Regions from separate parts of the Paraburkholderia sp. 22098 genome, predicted to be linked through region 2. Evidence: riboswitches for the same ligand, from Rfam matches in the RefSeq annotation. Region 2 holds a riboswitch; the other holds the start of a gene.
The links. Region 2 has a riboswitch for thiamine pyrophosphate ahead of ACTJLB_RS29855 (FAD-dependent oxidoreductase). Riboswitches for the same ligand answer to the same signal wherever they lie in the genome.
Positions count from the first base shown of each region.

Region 1: it holds a riboswitch for thiamine pyrophosphate, as region 2 does, so the genes downstream of both, thiC (phosphomethylpyrimidine synthase ThiC) here and ACTJLB_RS29855 (FAD-dependent oxidoreductase) in region 2, are expected to answer to the same signal.

Region 1 covers NZ_JBQEPV010000004.1:232,012-239,133, forward strand. Annotated here, with positions in the region: gene ACTJLB_RS10335 (molybdopterin-dependent oxidoreductase) at 1-683, opposite strand, end outside; gene ACTJLB_RS10340 (cytochrome b/b6 domain-containing protein) at 716-1,354, opposite strand; gene ACTJLB_RS10345 (DUF1223 domain-containing protein) at 1,381-2,235, opposite strand; gene ACTJLB_RS10350 (GreA/GreB family elongation factor) at 2,793-3,212, shown strand; TPP riboswitch at 3,453-3,571, shown strand; gene thiC (phosphomethylpyrimidine synthase ThiC) at 3,663-5,594, shown strand; gene ACTJLB_RS10360 (glycine zipper 2TM domain-containing protein) at 5,859-6,071, shown strand; gene ACTJLB_RS10365 (hypothetical protein) at 6,292-6,822, shown strand; gene ACTJLB_RS10370 (L-lactate permease) at 7,088-7,122, shown strand, end outside.
Region 2 covers NZ_JBQEPV010000020.1:78,018-85,139, forward strand. Annotated here, with positions in the region: gene ACTJLB_RS29835 (hypothetical protein) at 1-401, opposite strand, end outside; gene ACTJLB_RS29840 (hypothetical protein) at 487-948, opposite strand; gene ACTJLB_RS29845 (SDR family NAD(P)-dependent oxidoreductase) at 1,158-2,018, opposite strand; gene ACTJLB_RS29850 (ABC transporter ATP-binding protein/permease) at 2,015-3,766, opposite strand; TPP riboswitch at 4,148-4,271, shown strand; gene ACTJLB_RS29855 (FAD-dependent oxidoreductase) at 4,490-5,620, shown strand; gene thiS (sulfur carrier protein ThiS) at 5,692-5,889, shown strand; gene ACTJLB_RS29865 (thiazole synthase) at 5,925-6,740, shown strand; gene thiE (thiamine phosphate synthase) at 6,737-7,122, shown strand, end outside.

The DNA.
Region 1 (7,122 bases), on a different contig from region 2:
GTCGGCATGCGCAACTTCATCGGGAAGCCGTATTTCGCGGGCAGGCGCTCGCCGTCGTACGAAAACGTGAGCAGCGTCTGCGGGTGCAGCGCGGTGGGCATGTCGATGCTTTCGTAGTAGTCGTCCGCGCATTTGAAGCCGACGTACTTCGCACTCGTGTCCGCGCCGATGCGACGCAGAAAATCGCCGAACGGCGTGCCGCCCCAACGACCTATCGCGCTCCACCCTTCCACGCAGATATGCCGTGTGATCTGCTCCGCGTGCGGCAGCGCGTACAACTCGGGCAAGCTCCAGACGCGCTGGCCGGTCACGAGGCCGCTGATTTTCAGCTTGTAGCCGGAAGCGTCGACCTGCGGCACCTCGTCGACACCGTAGTAGGCATTGAACGGAAACGGCCGAGTGATCTGCGCTTCGGTGTATGTAGGCGCCAGTTGCCTAGGATCGAACAGCGCGGCTTGTGCGCGATCGTTCAGGCGCGAGACGGCAGTGAGAAACTTGTTGACCGATTCGTCGTCGGTCAGCGAGCAGCCGGTCAGCATCGACAATCCGCCAAGCGACAGTAGCTGCTTGCCGAAGAGTCGCCGCGACGGCATTGAAAGCTCGCGCCTGACGTCGATCAGAATCGACTCGCGGTCCAGTTTGCCAGCGACATTCGTCGCAGCGTTTTTAATGATCTTGTTCATGATTCGTTATCCGTAACGTTCGCGCGAAGCATTTATCGACCGCGCAACATGGCAAGCAGCGAGCGAGGCACGAGCGCAACCATCGCCAGATGAACGACGATGAACGCAGCCATCAGCGCCATCGCGCAGAAGTGAACGATGCGGGCGTTGTCGTAGCCGCCCATCAACTCGCGCAGCAGCGGGAACTGCACCGACTTCCAGATCGCGAGCCCAGACAGCACAAGCACGAGCAGATCGAGAACGACGAACAGGTAGGCGAATTTCTGCACCGCGTTGTAGACCCGCAAGTCCGCGTGCGACAGCTTGCCGGTCAACGCGGCGATGAAATCGTGCAACACCGCGCGCGGCGAGACCGGCAAGAACTTGCGGAAGAAACGTCCCGTCGCAAGGTTCAACGCGAGATACGCGAGGCCGTTGAAAACCAGCAGCCACATCGCTGCGAAATGCCATTGCAATGCGCCGCCGAGCCAACCGCCGAGCGTGATTTCCGTCGGAAAACGGAACGCGGGAAAGACCGGCGACGCGTCGTAAATGCGCCATCCCGACAGCATCATGACGATCGCCGCGAGTGCGTTGAGCCAATGCGTGATGCGCACCCATACCGGATGTATCACGCCGCTGGAGGGCGCGGCAGGCGGTGCGCTGTCGCGAACAACATGAGGCGTTGCCATGGGAATCTCCGTTGATTGACGCGAGCTCAATGGCAGGCGGCCAGTTCGGCCACCTGCAGCACGTCGCCGGTTGCTGCGTTCTGGACAAAAGCGACTACGCCGAATCTGTCGGCCGACGCGTTCGCGTTCCTGTTCGTATCGGCATTGGTATCGGCATCGTCGAAACGAATGTCGCGACTGATCTGCGCATTGCCGCCAACGAGCGGCACCGGCCCGATCCATTGCCGCACCACTCGTTCGTGATGCAATGTCGCGCCGCGGTTTTCGCCGGCGCCGACCTGCGAGCTCAGCGAGTTTTCGTACACCGCGACGTAGGCATCGAGCGGCCCGGCGGTATCGGCAGCCTTGCTGTCAAAGCGCGCCGCGACGTTGAATGCGCCGCCCGTCTGCGGCTTCAATTCGAGGGCGACGTTCGCTCGTGCCGGCTCAGCCACGAGTTTGCCGACGCGAGCTTCGAAACTGTCGCGTTGCGACCAGCTTCGCAACTCCCGCCCCGCCACGAAAACTTCAGGCGTGTAGATGGTGTGGCCGCCCGCAAGATCGGTGAGCGTCTGCTGACGTTCGGTGAAGCGGTGCTGCGAGAAGCGATCCGTCCAACCGAGGCTGTTCCAGTAGTCGACGTGCAGCGCCAGAGGCACGATGCTTTGCGTTGAACCGCTGTGCTTCCATTGGCTGAGCCACTGGTCGGCGGGCGGACAGCTATTGCACCCTTCGCTGCTGTACAACTCGACGAGCGCAACGCGATGCGCTGGACTACGCGCGCTGCACATCGCGCCGGCTGCGCTTGCCAGACCGCTCGCGGACAACATTGCTATTGCGCTGAGAACTGCGACGGCTCGAACGAACGGTCGGCGTGCGCGGCGCATGACGATTGATTGCATGACCTGCTCCTATCGGGATCTGCACGTTTGTCGATGCGCGCAGCAGGTTATGACAGCCCCCCGCAAATTTTTTTGCCTGACGTTTGCACGCGTGTTCATCGCATCAACGTTTGGCGCGGCCCGACTTACAGCGGCGAAATGTTCGCGAAGGTCGTTGAAAGACGCCGTGCTAACATGCCCTTAATCACTGCGCCGCTCGCTGTCGTCACAGTCATCGTCAGCTACAAGCGGTGCGTCGCTCATCTTCACTCGACAACTGCCGGCCCTTCAATGCGTTCTCCGACTTCACGCGCCCACACCCGCTTGCGCCCTCGCCGCGCAAGTGGATGCGCGCGCGTGCAGTTCGCGCCGCATTCCGCCGAGGAGCCGTCGCGAACGCTTCCGCCAGAAACGCTTCCGCTTCTCGCCGCCCGGCGCCCCACCTGACGCAGCTCGCTTCCTTGCCTGAAGCCGCGTCGTCCCCAAGGGGACTTTCGGGGCGCCGGGCCGATCACATCCGCATGATGTTTCCTCACACAGATTGCAGCCATATTGCAGATCGAATTGGAGTAGCCGCCGTGAAAACGACCAGAAGGACCAAGCAGTGTTACCTCACCGAACTCGACGTCGCCCGTCTTGAGAAGCACGCCGCTGCACCCGGCGCGGACGCACGTTTGCACGACATGCTCGACGACGTACTGGAGCGCGCGGTTATCGTCGATTCGCGCGAGATTCCGGCCAACGTGGTCACGATGAACTCGCAGGCGACGCTCGTCGACGAAAGCAGCGGTGAACACATGACCTGGACCGTCGTCTATCCGCCCGACGCCGACTTCGCGCATGGCCGCCTGAATGTGTTCTCGCCAGTCGGCCTCGCGCTTCTCGGCGCGAAACGCGGCGAGCAGATTCGCTTCGTGCCGCCAAGCGGCGCCGAAAAGGTGCTGAAGCTCGAAAAGATCCTGTATCAGCCCGAAGCCTCGGACGATTTCACGCTGTAAGCAAACAGGCCGCGTGGCATTAGTGCTGCAGCGCGTCATATGCGGCGCGCCCGTCAATACAAGGATAGTGCGCAAATAGCGGATCGGCGGGCTGCAACGCGATGCGACGTCTTGCGCGTTCGCTCCCGCAGATAGCCTCGGCCCACAAGGGCGCTGCGCTTCACGCACGACGCCCATACCGATCGCACACAGCATTGCAGACGGGTTGCCAAGCGGCGCCCGCCCGGTGTATCGTGTGCGCTGCTAACGCGGGGGTCCTGCGATGCACGGGAGTTGGAGGTCCGTGCCACGTGGGTGAGAAATACCCTTTGAACCTGATCTGGATAATGCCAGCGCAGGGAAGCGTACGGATTTCGCACTCCAGCCCTTGTGCCTCATCTCTCGCGAATTCCGACTACTTCCGTCTCGTCTCCTGCTTAGCGGCCCACATTGCTTTGACGGAGAACACGCATGAACGCCAACCCGAAGTTTCTTTCCGCCGACGCCCACGTCGACGAAGCCGCCGTCGCGCCGCTGCCGAATTCCCGCAAGGTCTACGTGACCGGCTCGCGCCCCGACATCCGCGTGCCGATGCGCGAAATCACGCAATCCGACACGCCAGACAGCTTCGGCGGCGAAAAGAATCCGCCCGTGTACGTCTACGATACGTCGGGTCCCTACTCCGATCCCGAAGCGAAGATCGACATCCGCGCCGGCTTGCCCGCGCTGCGTCAGCGCTGGATCGAAGAACGCGGCGATACGGAACCGCTCTCCGGCCTCACGAGCGACTACGGCCGCGAGCGCGCCGCCGATCCCGCGACTGCCGAATTGCGCTTTCAAGGCCTGCACCGCACGCCGCGCCGTGCGATGCCCGGCAAGAACGTGTCGCAGATGCACTACGCGCGCAAAGGCATCATTACGCCGGAAATGGAGTACATCGCGATTCGCGAGAACCAGCGCCGCGCCGAGTATCTCGAGACGCTGAAGACGAGCGGTCCGAACGGCGAAAAGCTCGCCGCGATGATGGGCCGTCAGCATCCGGGCCAGGCGTTCGGTGCGAGCGCGTTTGGTCCGAACGGCCTCACCGAAATCACGCCGGAATTCGTGCGCGACGAAGTTGCGCGCGGCCGCGCGATCATCCCGAACAACATCAATCACCCGGAAAGCGAGCCGATGATCATCGGCCGCAACTTCCTCGTGAAGGTGAACGCGAACATCGGCAACTCGGCGGTGACATCTTCGATCGGCGAGGAAGTCGACAAGATGACGTGGGCCATCCGCTGGGGCGGCGACACGGTGATGGATCTGTCGACCGGCAAGCACATTCACGAAACGCGCGAGTGGATCATCCGCAATTCGCCGGTGCCGATCGGCACGGTGCCGATCTATCAGGCGCTCGAAAAGGTCAACGGCAAGGCCGAAGACCTGACGTGGGAGATTTTCCGCGATACGCTGATCGAACAGGCCGAACAAGGCGTCGATTACTTCACGATTCATGCGGGCGTGCGATTGCAGTATGTGCCGCTCACCGCCAAGCGCATGACCGGTATCGTGTCGCGCGGCGGCTCGATCATGGCGAAGTGGTGCCTCGCGCATCACAAGGAAAGCTTCCTGTACGAGCATTTCGAAGACATCTGCGAAATCATGAAGGCGTATGACGTGGCCTTCTCGCTCGGCGACGGCCTGCGTCCCGGCTCGATTTACGACGCGAACGACGAAGCGCAGCTCGGCGAATTGAAGACGCTCGGCGAGCTTACGCAGATCGCATGGAAGCACGACGTGCAGACGATGATCGAAGGCCCCGGTCACGTGCCGATGCAGTTGATCAAGGAGAACATGGACCTGCAACTCGAATGGTGTGACGAAGCGCCGTTCTACACGCTCGGGCCGCTCACCACCGACATCGCTCCCGGTTACGATCACATCACGTCGGGCATCGGCGCGGCAATGATCGGCTGGTTCGGCACCGCGATGCTCTGCTACGTGACGCCCAAGGAACACCTGGGCTTGCCGAACAAGGACGACGTGAAGACCGGCATCATCACGTACAAGCTCGCCGCGCACGCCGCCGATCTGGCGAAGGGCCATCCGGGCGCGCAGGTGCGTGACAATGCATTGAGCAAGGCGCGCTTCGAATTCCGTTGGGAAGATCAGTTCAACCTCGGTCTCGATCCGGACAAGGCACGCGAATTCCACGACGAAACGCTGCCGAAGGATTCCGCGAAGGTCGCGCATTTCTGCTCGATGTGCGGTCCGCATTTCTGCTCGATGAAGATCACGCAGGACGTGCGCGAATTCGCGGCGCAACAGGGCGTCACCGACGACGAAGCGCTGAAAAAAGGCATGGAAGTGAAATCCATCGAGTTCATGAAGAAAGGCGCCGAGATCTATCAGCGGCAGTAAGGCCACGCCGTTCTCGCACCGGTGACAGCCGCGCGCGCATTTCGATGCGCGCGCAACGTCTAGCACCACAAAGCCCGCCGTCAGCGGGCTTTTTTTCGCCTGCTGTTCAGGTACGGCTCCTGCTACGCGTTGGGAAACATTTGATTACGAAACCGTCAGTCTGCTGACAACCTCATACATCTGGAAACTGTCCACAGCGATAAGATCAATTCAGGAACGCAATACGACAGGCGGCTTCCAATCACAACAAAGGGAGTGAGCATCATGAAATCGATTCGTAAATTGGGTTCGCTCGCGATGATCGTCGCGGTTGTCGCGAGTCTTTCGGCCTGCGAGGGAATGAGTACGCGGCAACGGGATACGGCAATCGGCGCTGGCGTAGGCGGTGCCGCCGGTGCGGTCATTGGAGGCAGTGCGCTTTCCACGCTCGGCGGCGCGGCCGTGGGCGGCGTGATTGGTAATCAGGTCGGCAAGTAAGCTTCGTTACTCCTCAGCGGTGAAACGCGAGCCGGGTGCAATGCCCTGCTCGCTTTCCGCTGACAAGACGTGGGCCGGGAAAAGCCGTAAAACGAGGCGAAATACGCCGTTACGGTTTTGCAATCCTCTTTGCGCCGCGTGAGCGTAAGCTCGTGCAATGACGTACCGACGGAAGCGTCGGCTGCGTCGCTCGCAAGTAGTTTGCACACCGGAGCTCGTCATGAAGTCCCGCCTGGTTGACTCTTCTCATCCCGTTCACATGCTGTCGCGGCTGCGCACGCGCCAACGTATTTCTACCAGCGGTTACATCGGCCGCGTCCGGCTCGCGCTCTGCGGCGCCGCGGGCGCAGTAATGCTGACGGGCTGCTATTACCCATACGGTTACTATCCGGGCTACTACCCTGCGTATTACGCGACCGTCCCAGCCAGCGCGGCACAGCGAGAAGTGCCGGTGGGCACGGTGGGCGGCACGGGCACCGATCCGCAGGCCGGCCAGCAAGCAATGCAAGGGCAACAGGGACAACAGGGGCAACAGGTCGAGCAGCAGCCAGGCTCGTCGTACCCCCCTGCCACCTATGTGGTCGCGCAACCGCCGGTGTACGTCGCGCCGGCTTATCCCGCGTATTATCCGCCGCCGGTTTATCCGCCCTGGTACGGCTACGGCTATCCTGGCTGGTACGGTCCGTCTGTGTCGATCGGCTTCGGCTGGTGGTCGGGCGGACATGGCCATGGGCACGGCTACCATCATTGAACGACTTCAGGTTGAGCGAAGTGATTCCTGCCGGCGCGCGCCGCCGGCAAGAATCAGGGCGACAAGCTTCCGATTGCTCCCGTAGTTTCCCTTCTTGACGTGAGAGCCTCGGGCTCTATGCTTGGTTAAGCCGCACACAGTAACCGTTTAAAAGCGAGCCGACCGGTGGTTTTCTGCGCGGGCGGCGCTCATCCGTCCTGCAGGAGCGACGCGTCCCGTCATTCGCAGTCACGCGTCGATTTCGAACAACAACGAAGGAGACGTGATGTTTCATCAACTACTCACTCCGGTCGGCAATTC
Region 2 (7,122 bases):
GCGTTGTAGACGAGGCGCGCCTCGCAACCGGCGGGCGAAGTGCCGGGATTGTAGACATCAGAACGAATGCCGCGCCGGTCCAGCGCGAGTTGCAGCGCCGGCACGAAGTCGCCCACCGACACCGTCTGATTCACTTCGATGCAGACATGTCGCACATCGGCGGGACGGCCGTTCACGAAGGTCGGCGACGAATAGTTGGCGGCAATCGCATAGCCGGCCTGGATCACGGAGCCGGTGGCGTCGGCTGCCTGGATCAGCGTCCATGCGCAGCCGTTCAGTCCCACTGTCAGCGTGGTACAGGCGACGAGCTTTGCGCTCGGCCGCCGCAACCTGACCCAGGCCGCACGAGGGGCTCGCGTGAAGGCGTTAGCGTGAGCGCGTGTGCCAGGCAGGAAGGTCATGAAGCAGAGCCAGGTGGCGATGAGCACAAACAACAGAGATCGACCGTCTGCGCGAGACGCAGGAAGACGCGCATGGTCCCGACGCCTAGCGCGTGACGCGCAGACGCAATTCGTTCTGCCCTTGCACGCTCGCCGTCACGTTGACGCGTCGCTCGGCGGTCGTGACGACGAAGTGTTGGCGTGTCGGCGTATTGACGTCGTGCACGACGTTCGGAAAGCAGGCGGCGATGTCCGCGCCGATTTCTTCGAGCGGATCGTTGACCACTCCGTCGGCCTGCCAGTGCGCGCGCCAGTGGCAGTCGTAAGCGTGCGCGTTGGAGCGGCAATCTTCCGCACTTGCGACGCCCGGCAGTTGTGCGGCCGGTTGCGTATGCAACTGCTTGAAGTCGGACGCCTCGACGATGTGCTTGAGCGCAGGGCACACGTCAGCCGGCTCGTTCGGCGGCGTGGTTTGTGCTGCTTGCGCGGCGCTCGCGAGCAGCATGGCCGTGCCGAGAGCAAGCGCGAGGCGATGAGTGAAATGAGGAGAGCGGCGATAGAGTGACATGAGCGAAGAGTCCGTTAGCAGTGAATGACTGCGGGCCGCGGGGACGGCTCGCACGACTATCGTCGCTGTTGTCGGCTCTTTTCAAAGGGCGGAAAAGCTCGCCCGCTTCGCAAATGCTTTCGAACTGTTTTTTCGTGTTTCCGGATCTTGCCGTTTGTGCGGCCCGCGCGATGATTGCGTCGGTGGCGTCGGTGACTCAGCCCGGTGGTTCAACCCAGCGTCAAACCGCCGTCGACGTGAATCACCTGGCCGGTGATGTGACGCGCTTCGTCGGAAAGCAGGAACGCAATCAGCGCCGCGACGTCGGCCGGCTCGGCGATGTGGCCAAGCGGCGTCGACTCGGCCGCGTGCGTCCACACCGCGGCGTTATCGGGGCTCGGCCCGCGATCCTTGCGCGTATAGCCTGGCGCGACGCAATTCACGGTCACGCCATGCGGCGCGAGTTCAGCGGCGGCGGTTTTCGCGAGCGATTCCAGCGCCGCCTTGGCGGCCGCCGTGGCGGCAAACGGCGCGTCGGCGCGATAACGGTGTGCGACAAATGAACTGAGCGCGACCACGCGTCCGCGCCTCGACGTTTCGAGTGCCGGCGTGGCGCGTTTCACAAGCGCTGCGAACGCGGCGGGCATCGCTGCGAAGGTCGCGCCCAGCGTATCGGGGTCGAGTGCCTGCAACGTTTGGCGCTGCGCGTGGCCTGCGTTGGCGACCAGTTGATCGAGCGCGCCAAAAGTTGCGAGCGTTTGATGCACCACATGTTCGGCTGCGCCTCGCTCGGCGAGGTCGCCGAAGACGGTGGCGCAGGCCGCGCCATTCGCGCTGCACTCGGCGGCAACTTGCGTGAGACGCTGACGCGATTCGTCATCCGCGCCGCGTGCATGTAGCATCAGCGCAATGTGTGGAGCGTCGATCGCGAGCGGGGTCGTCGACGCGGTGCTTGTCTCTTGCGCGGCCATCCGCAGGGCCGAGAGCCGCCGGGCCAGCGCGGCCCCGATGCCCGACCCCGCGCCCGTGATCAGTACGACGCGCTCGAAAGCCGCGTTGCTGCCGCTCGTCGCACCGCTGCCGGAATTCATGCGGCGACCGCTTCGCTGGCACGCTCGACTTCGAGCGTCTCGTCATGGAACGCAGCAAGCGATTCGCGGTGCGCGACGCTGACAATCGCCGCCTTCGGCAGGCGCTCGGTGAAGAGGCGATACAGCCGCGCTTCGTTTTCGGCGTCGAGCGCGCTCGTCGCTTCATCGAGGAACAGGTAGTCTGGCTTGTGCAGCAGCACGCGTGCCGCGGCAAGGCGCTGTTGCTCGCCCGGCGACAACATGCGCGTCCAGTGCCCCGATTCCTGCAAACGGTCCGCGTACTGCGACAGATGGCAGGTGACGAGCGCCTCGCGGCATTCTTCGTCGGTATATGTGTCGGCTGCCGACGGATAGGTGAGCGCAGCCTTCAGCGTGCCGATCGGCATGTAGCTGACCTGCGGGATGAACATCATCCGCGCGTTGACCGGCGCGTCTATCGAGCCGTCGCCGAACGGCCAGAGGCCGGCGAGCGCGCGCATCAACGTGCTTTTGCCCGAGCCGGATGGGCCGCGCACGAGCCACCGTGAGCCGGGTTCGATCGCGATATCGCGGATGCGCGACAGCGGAGTGCCGTTGGGCAGCGCGAGCTTCAGGCGGTCGGTGGTGAGCGAGTCGGCGTCGACGAAATGCAGGTTGATGCCGCCGTGCGCGGTGGCCGGCGACACCGATTCCTTCAGACGCGGCGCATGCACGACCCGCTTGAATTCGCGCAACCGGTTCACGGTGGCGCGCCACTCGACGAGTGTCGAGTAACTGTTGATGAACCACGAGAACGAATCGCTGACGGTGCCGAACGCGCTCGAAATCTGCATCAGCACGCCGAACGTGAAGGCGCCCGCGAAGTAACGCGGCGCAGCCACGACGAGCGGGAAAATAATTGCGATCTGGCCATAGAAGCTCAGCACGAAGGTCAATCGCTTCGTGTACTTCATGACCTGCCACCAGTTGTCGCGAATCCGGCCGAACAGCGAATGCGCGTTTTTCTTCTCCGTGTCCATGCCGTTGTAGAACGCGATCTGCTCCGCGTTTTCGCGCAGACGGATCAGGCCGAAACGGAAATCCGCTTCGACTTTCTGTGCCTGATAGTTGATCGGCACCAGCGGGTGGCCGACTTTCTGGATCACGAGCGATCCGACCACCGCGTAAAGCGCGGCCGCCCAGACCATATAGCCGGGGATGTGCAGCGGAACGCCGCCGAGCGTGATGGTCAGCGCTCCGGCGAGCGACCACAGGATCGTGATGAACGACACCAGCGTGACGACCGTGGACAGCAGATCGAGCGTGAGCGACAGCGTGGTGGTGGCGAACGACTGAAGGTCGTCGCTGATCCGCTGGTCGGGGTTGTCGGCAAGACGGTCGCGCTCGATCCGGTAGAACGCGCTGTCGTGCAGCCACTCGTTCAGATAGCGCGTGGTGAGCCACTGACGCCAGCGGAACCCGAGCATCTGCCGCATGTAACGCCCGTAGACCGCGAGAATGATGTAGCCGAACGCGAGGCCCGAAAACACCATCAGCAAATGTGGGAAGTCGCGCACATTCTTGGTTTGCAGCGCGTTGTAGAAGTCGGCGCTCCAGCGGTTGAGCCGGACGTTGATCCACACGACCAGCAGATTCATCACGATGATCGCGAGAAGCAACGCCCACGCCGTCTTGCGTTCTTCCGACACCCAGTAGGGCTTGATCAGGCTCCAGGCGGAGACTTTCTCGTCTGGGGGCAGCGCGGGGCTGGCGGATGTATTCGTTGTCATGAGCGTCCTGAGGAGTGCTGTTCCATTCGGGCCGACCCACGCAGGCCGGCCCATTGCGAATATTTGTGCGTGTGCCGGTGGCGACACCCGGCGAGCACCACCGGTGCGATTGCCGATTCTGGCGCGAAGCCCTTAAGCGAAAATTAATGATCGGCGCGAGTTTTCCGGCGATCGCGCTGCGGGTGTTTCGCCTGCGTCGCCGCGACTTTGCGCCGTCAGGCCCCGCGTCATGCCGCATTCGCCGCGCCATCTCTGCTGGCATTGTGCCAGAGCGCCGCGCCGCCGATATGGGCGACGCCCAAGGCGGTGCCGGATCAAGGCGCGTGCGATGCCGCGCGCCGCTCGTTTGCGAGCGCCGCGCCTTTTATGGTCTAATGACCTTCGACGAAACAGGGGTGCTTCGCACTTGAGCGGCGTGATTTTCACGCTGCGGCAGCGAGGCTGAGAGAGACCCTTTGCACCCGATCCGGGTAATACCGGCGCGGGAAGTTTCCGGAAGCAACCAGTCTTCCATTCCCCGCCGGGCGGCGTTCTTCATTGAAGCACGCTATTGCCTGGCCGGCCTTGCCCGCCGGTTTCGTCCTGGGTACGCGCTTCTTTTTGGCCGTACGGAAAGGACTCGATGACCGCCTATTCTTCAGTTATGTTTCTTGCTCCTTGTCACGTCGCCGGCGGCGTGCGCTGCTTTGCCATTGCACGTTGCATTGGATCGGAGTGCGCACGATGAGCCGCGCTGCACAACCCGATTTCGCGGTGCTCGGCGGCGGCCTGTGCGGGCGTCTCGTCGCGTGGCGGCTCGCCGGGCAAGGGCATCGCGTCGCGCTTTATGAGCGCGGCGACGCAGCCGGTTCGCAAGCCGCCGCGTGGGTCGCCGCAGCGATGCTGGCGCCGCTCGCCGAAGCCGCGAGTGCCGAACTTCTGATCACGCGATTGGGCGCGACCTCGCTCGATACCTGGCCGCAAGTGCTGGCCGAACTGCCCGAACCGGTGTTCTTTCAGCGCAATGGCACGCTCGTCGTCTGGCATCACGCGGATCGCACCGAGGCGCCGTTGTTCGAACGACGCGTGCGCTCGAACGCGCCGGCCGAATTGCTGGACGGCGGCTTCGTCACGCTGGCCGGCGCCCAGCTCGGTGCGGCCGAGCCGGCGTTGGCTGGACGCTTCAGTCAGGGGTGGCTCCTGCCACGCGAAGGCCAGCTCGATAACCGCCAGGTGCTTCGCGCGCTTGCGGCAGGGCTTGCGCAACGCGGCGTTCAGACTCACTGGAATACACCCGTTAGCGACAGCGCGCTGCCGGCTGCGCGCGTCACGATAGACTGCCGCGGCCTCGGCGCCAAACCCGTGCTGCCGACACTGCGCGGCATTCGCGGTGAAGTCGCACGCGTGCATGCGCCAGGCATTAACCTGACGCGCCCGGTGCGGCTGCTGCATCCGCGTTATCCGCTCTACATTGCACCGAAGCAGGACGATCTCTACGTGATCGGCGCAACCGAGGTGGAAGGCGAGGACATGTCGCCCGTCAGCGTGCGTTCCGCGCTGGAGCTTTTGAGCGCTGCGTTTTCAGTGCATCCGGGCTTTGGCGAGGCGCGCATTCTGGAGCTGAATTCGCAGTGCCGCCCGACTTTGCCCGATCATCGGCCGGCATTGCTGTGGGACGGCGCGCAGACGCTGCGGGTGAACGGCCTTTACCGGCACGGCTACATGATCGTGCCCGAAGTCGCCGACGAAGCCGTGCGCTTCGCGGCGGCGCTGCTGGACGGGCGCATCGGCAACGCCGACGCGTTCGCGGACTGGCAGCGCGGCGCGCGCTGGAGCGAGCTTTTCCAGCACGATTGTGCGCGGGAGCCGGCATGAGCGCCGAACCGTGCCGCAGTGCCGTCAGCACGCTTGTGCTTTAGCCATCGACTGAACCGTATTCGAACATCATGGACATTCACATCAACCAGAAGCCGCTGTCGCTGCCAGAAGGCGCGACTGTCGCCGATGCGCTCGCTGCTTACGGCGCGCGGCCGCCGTTTGCCGTCGCGCTAAACGGCGATTTCGTCGCACGCGCGCATCACGCGGCGCGCGCGCTGCAACCGGGCGACAAGCTCGATGTCGTGCAACCCGTGGCCGGCGGTTAACGCCGTCACGCATTGCAGGAGACCAGGACATGCAAATGACTACCCCACAGACCGCCGACGCGCTCACGCTGTACGGCCAACCCTTCGCGAGCCGCGTGCTGCTTGGCACGTCGCGTTACCCGTCGCTGCAATCGCTGTCGGATTCCATCGACGCCGCCCGACCCGGCATGGTGACGGTCGCGCTGCGCCGGCAGATGAACGAAGGCGGCGCGGAAGCCGGCTTCTTCGACCTGCTCAAGCGCCATGGCGTGCCGCTATTGCCCAATACGGCAGGGTGCCTGACCGTCGGCGAGGCAGTGGCGACAGCGCACATGGCGCGTGAAATTTTCGAAACCGAGTGGATCAAGCTCGAACTGATCGGCGACGACTACACGTTGCAACCCGATCCCGTCGGTCTGATCGAAGCGGCCGCGAAGCTCGTCAAAGACGGCTTCAAGGTGCTGCCGTATTGCACCGAAGACCTCGTGATCGGCCGCCGTCTGCTGGATGCCGGTTGCGAAGCGCTGATGCCGTGGGGCGCGCCAATCGGCACCGGCAAGGGTGTCATCAATCCGTACGGCTTGCGCGTGCTGCGCGAGCGGTTGCCGGACGTGCCGCTCATTGTCGACGCCGGACTTGGCGTGCCGTCGCATGCGGCGCAGGTGATGGAATGGGGCTTCGACGGGGTGCTGCTGAACACGGCCGTGTCGCAGGCCACGCATCCGGACGCGATGGCGCGCGCGTTCGCGCTGGGCGTCGAAGCGGGGCGCCAGGCGTTTCTCGCGGGGCCGATGGCCGAGCGCGAGAGCGCGCACGCGAGCACGCCGGTAGTCGGCATGCCGTTCTGGCATCAGGACGGGAGCGCTGCATGACGCAAACATTGGCTCTGAAAGACCGCGACCTGTTCTGGCCGCCCGCCGACGAACTCACCGAGGCGACCGAGCGCATCCGCGCGCGCCTTGGCGACTGGCCGGCTACCCACGCGCCGTGGCGCATCTGTCTGACCGCGCCGGACGAGCCGAACGGCGGCGATCTGATCGTACTCACCGATGCCGCGCGGCACGGCGAGCAGATGGCGCACTGGCTGGTAAAGGGCGCGGCGGTGGTCGAAGCCGCCGAGAACAAGGCCACGCTGCACCTGGGCGGCGAGGAATATCGCCTCGAAGGGCATCTCGCGGAAGACTGGATTCCCGCGCTGGCCGCATTTCTCGATTGCGGTTTCGATCCGCACGACGCGTTGGTGCTGGCGCTCGC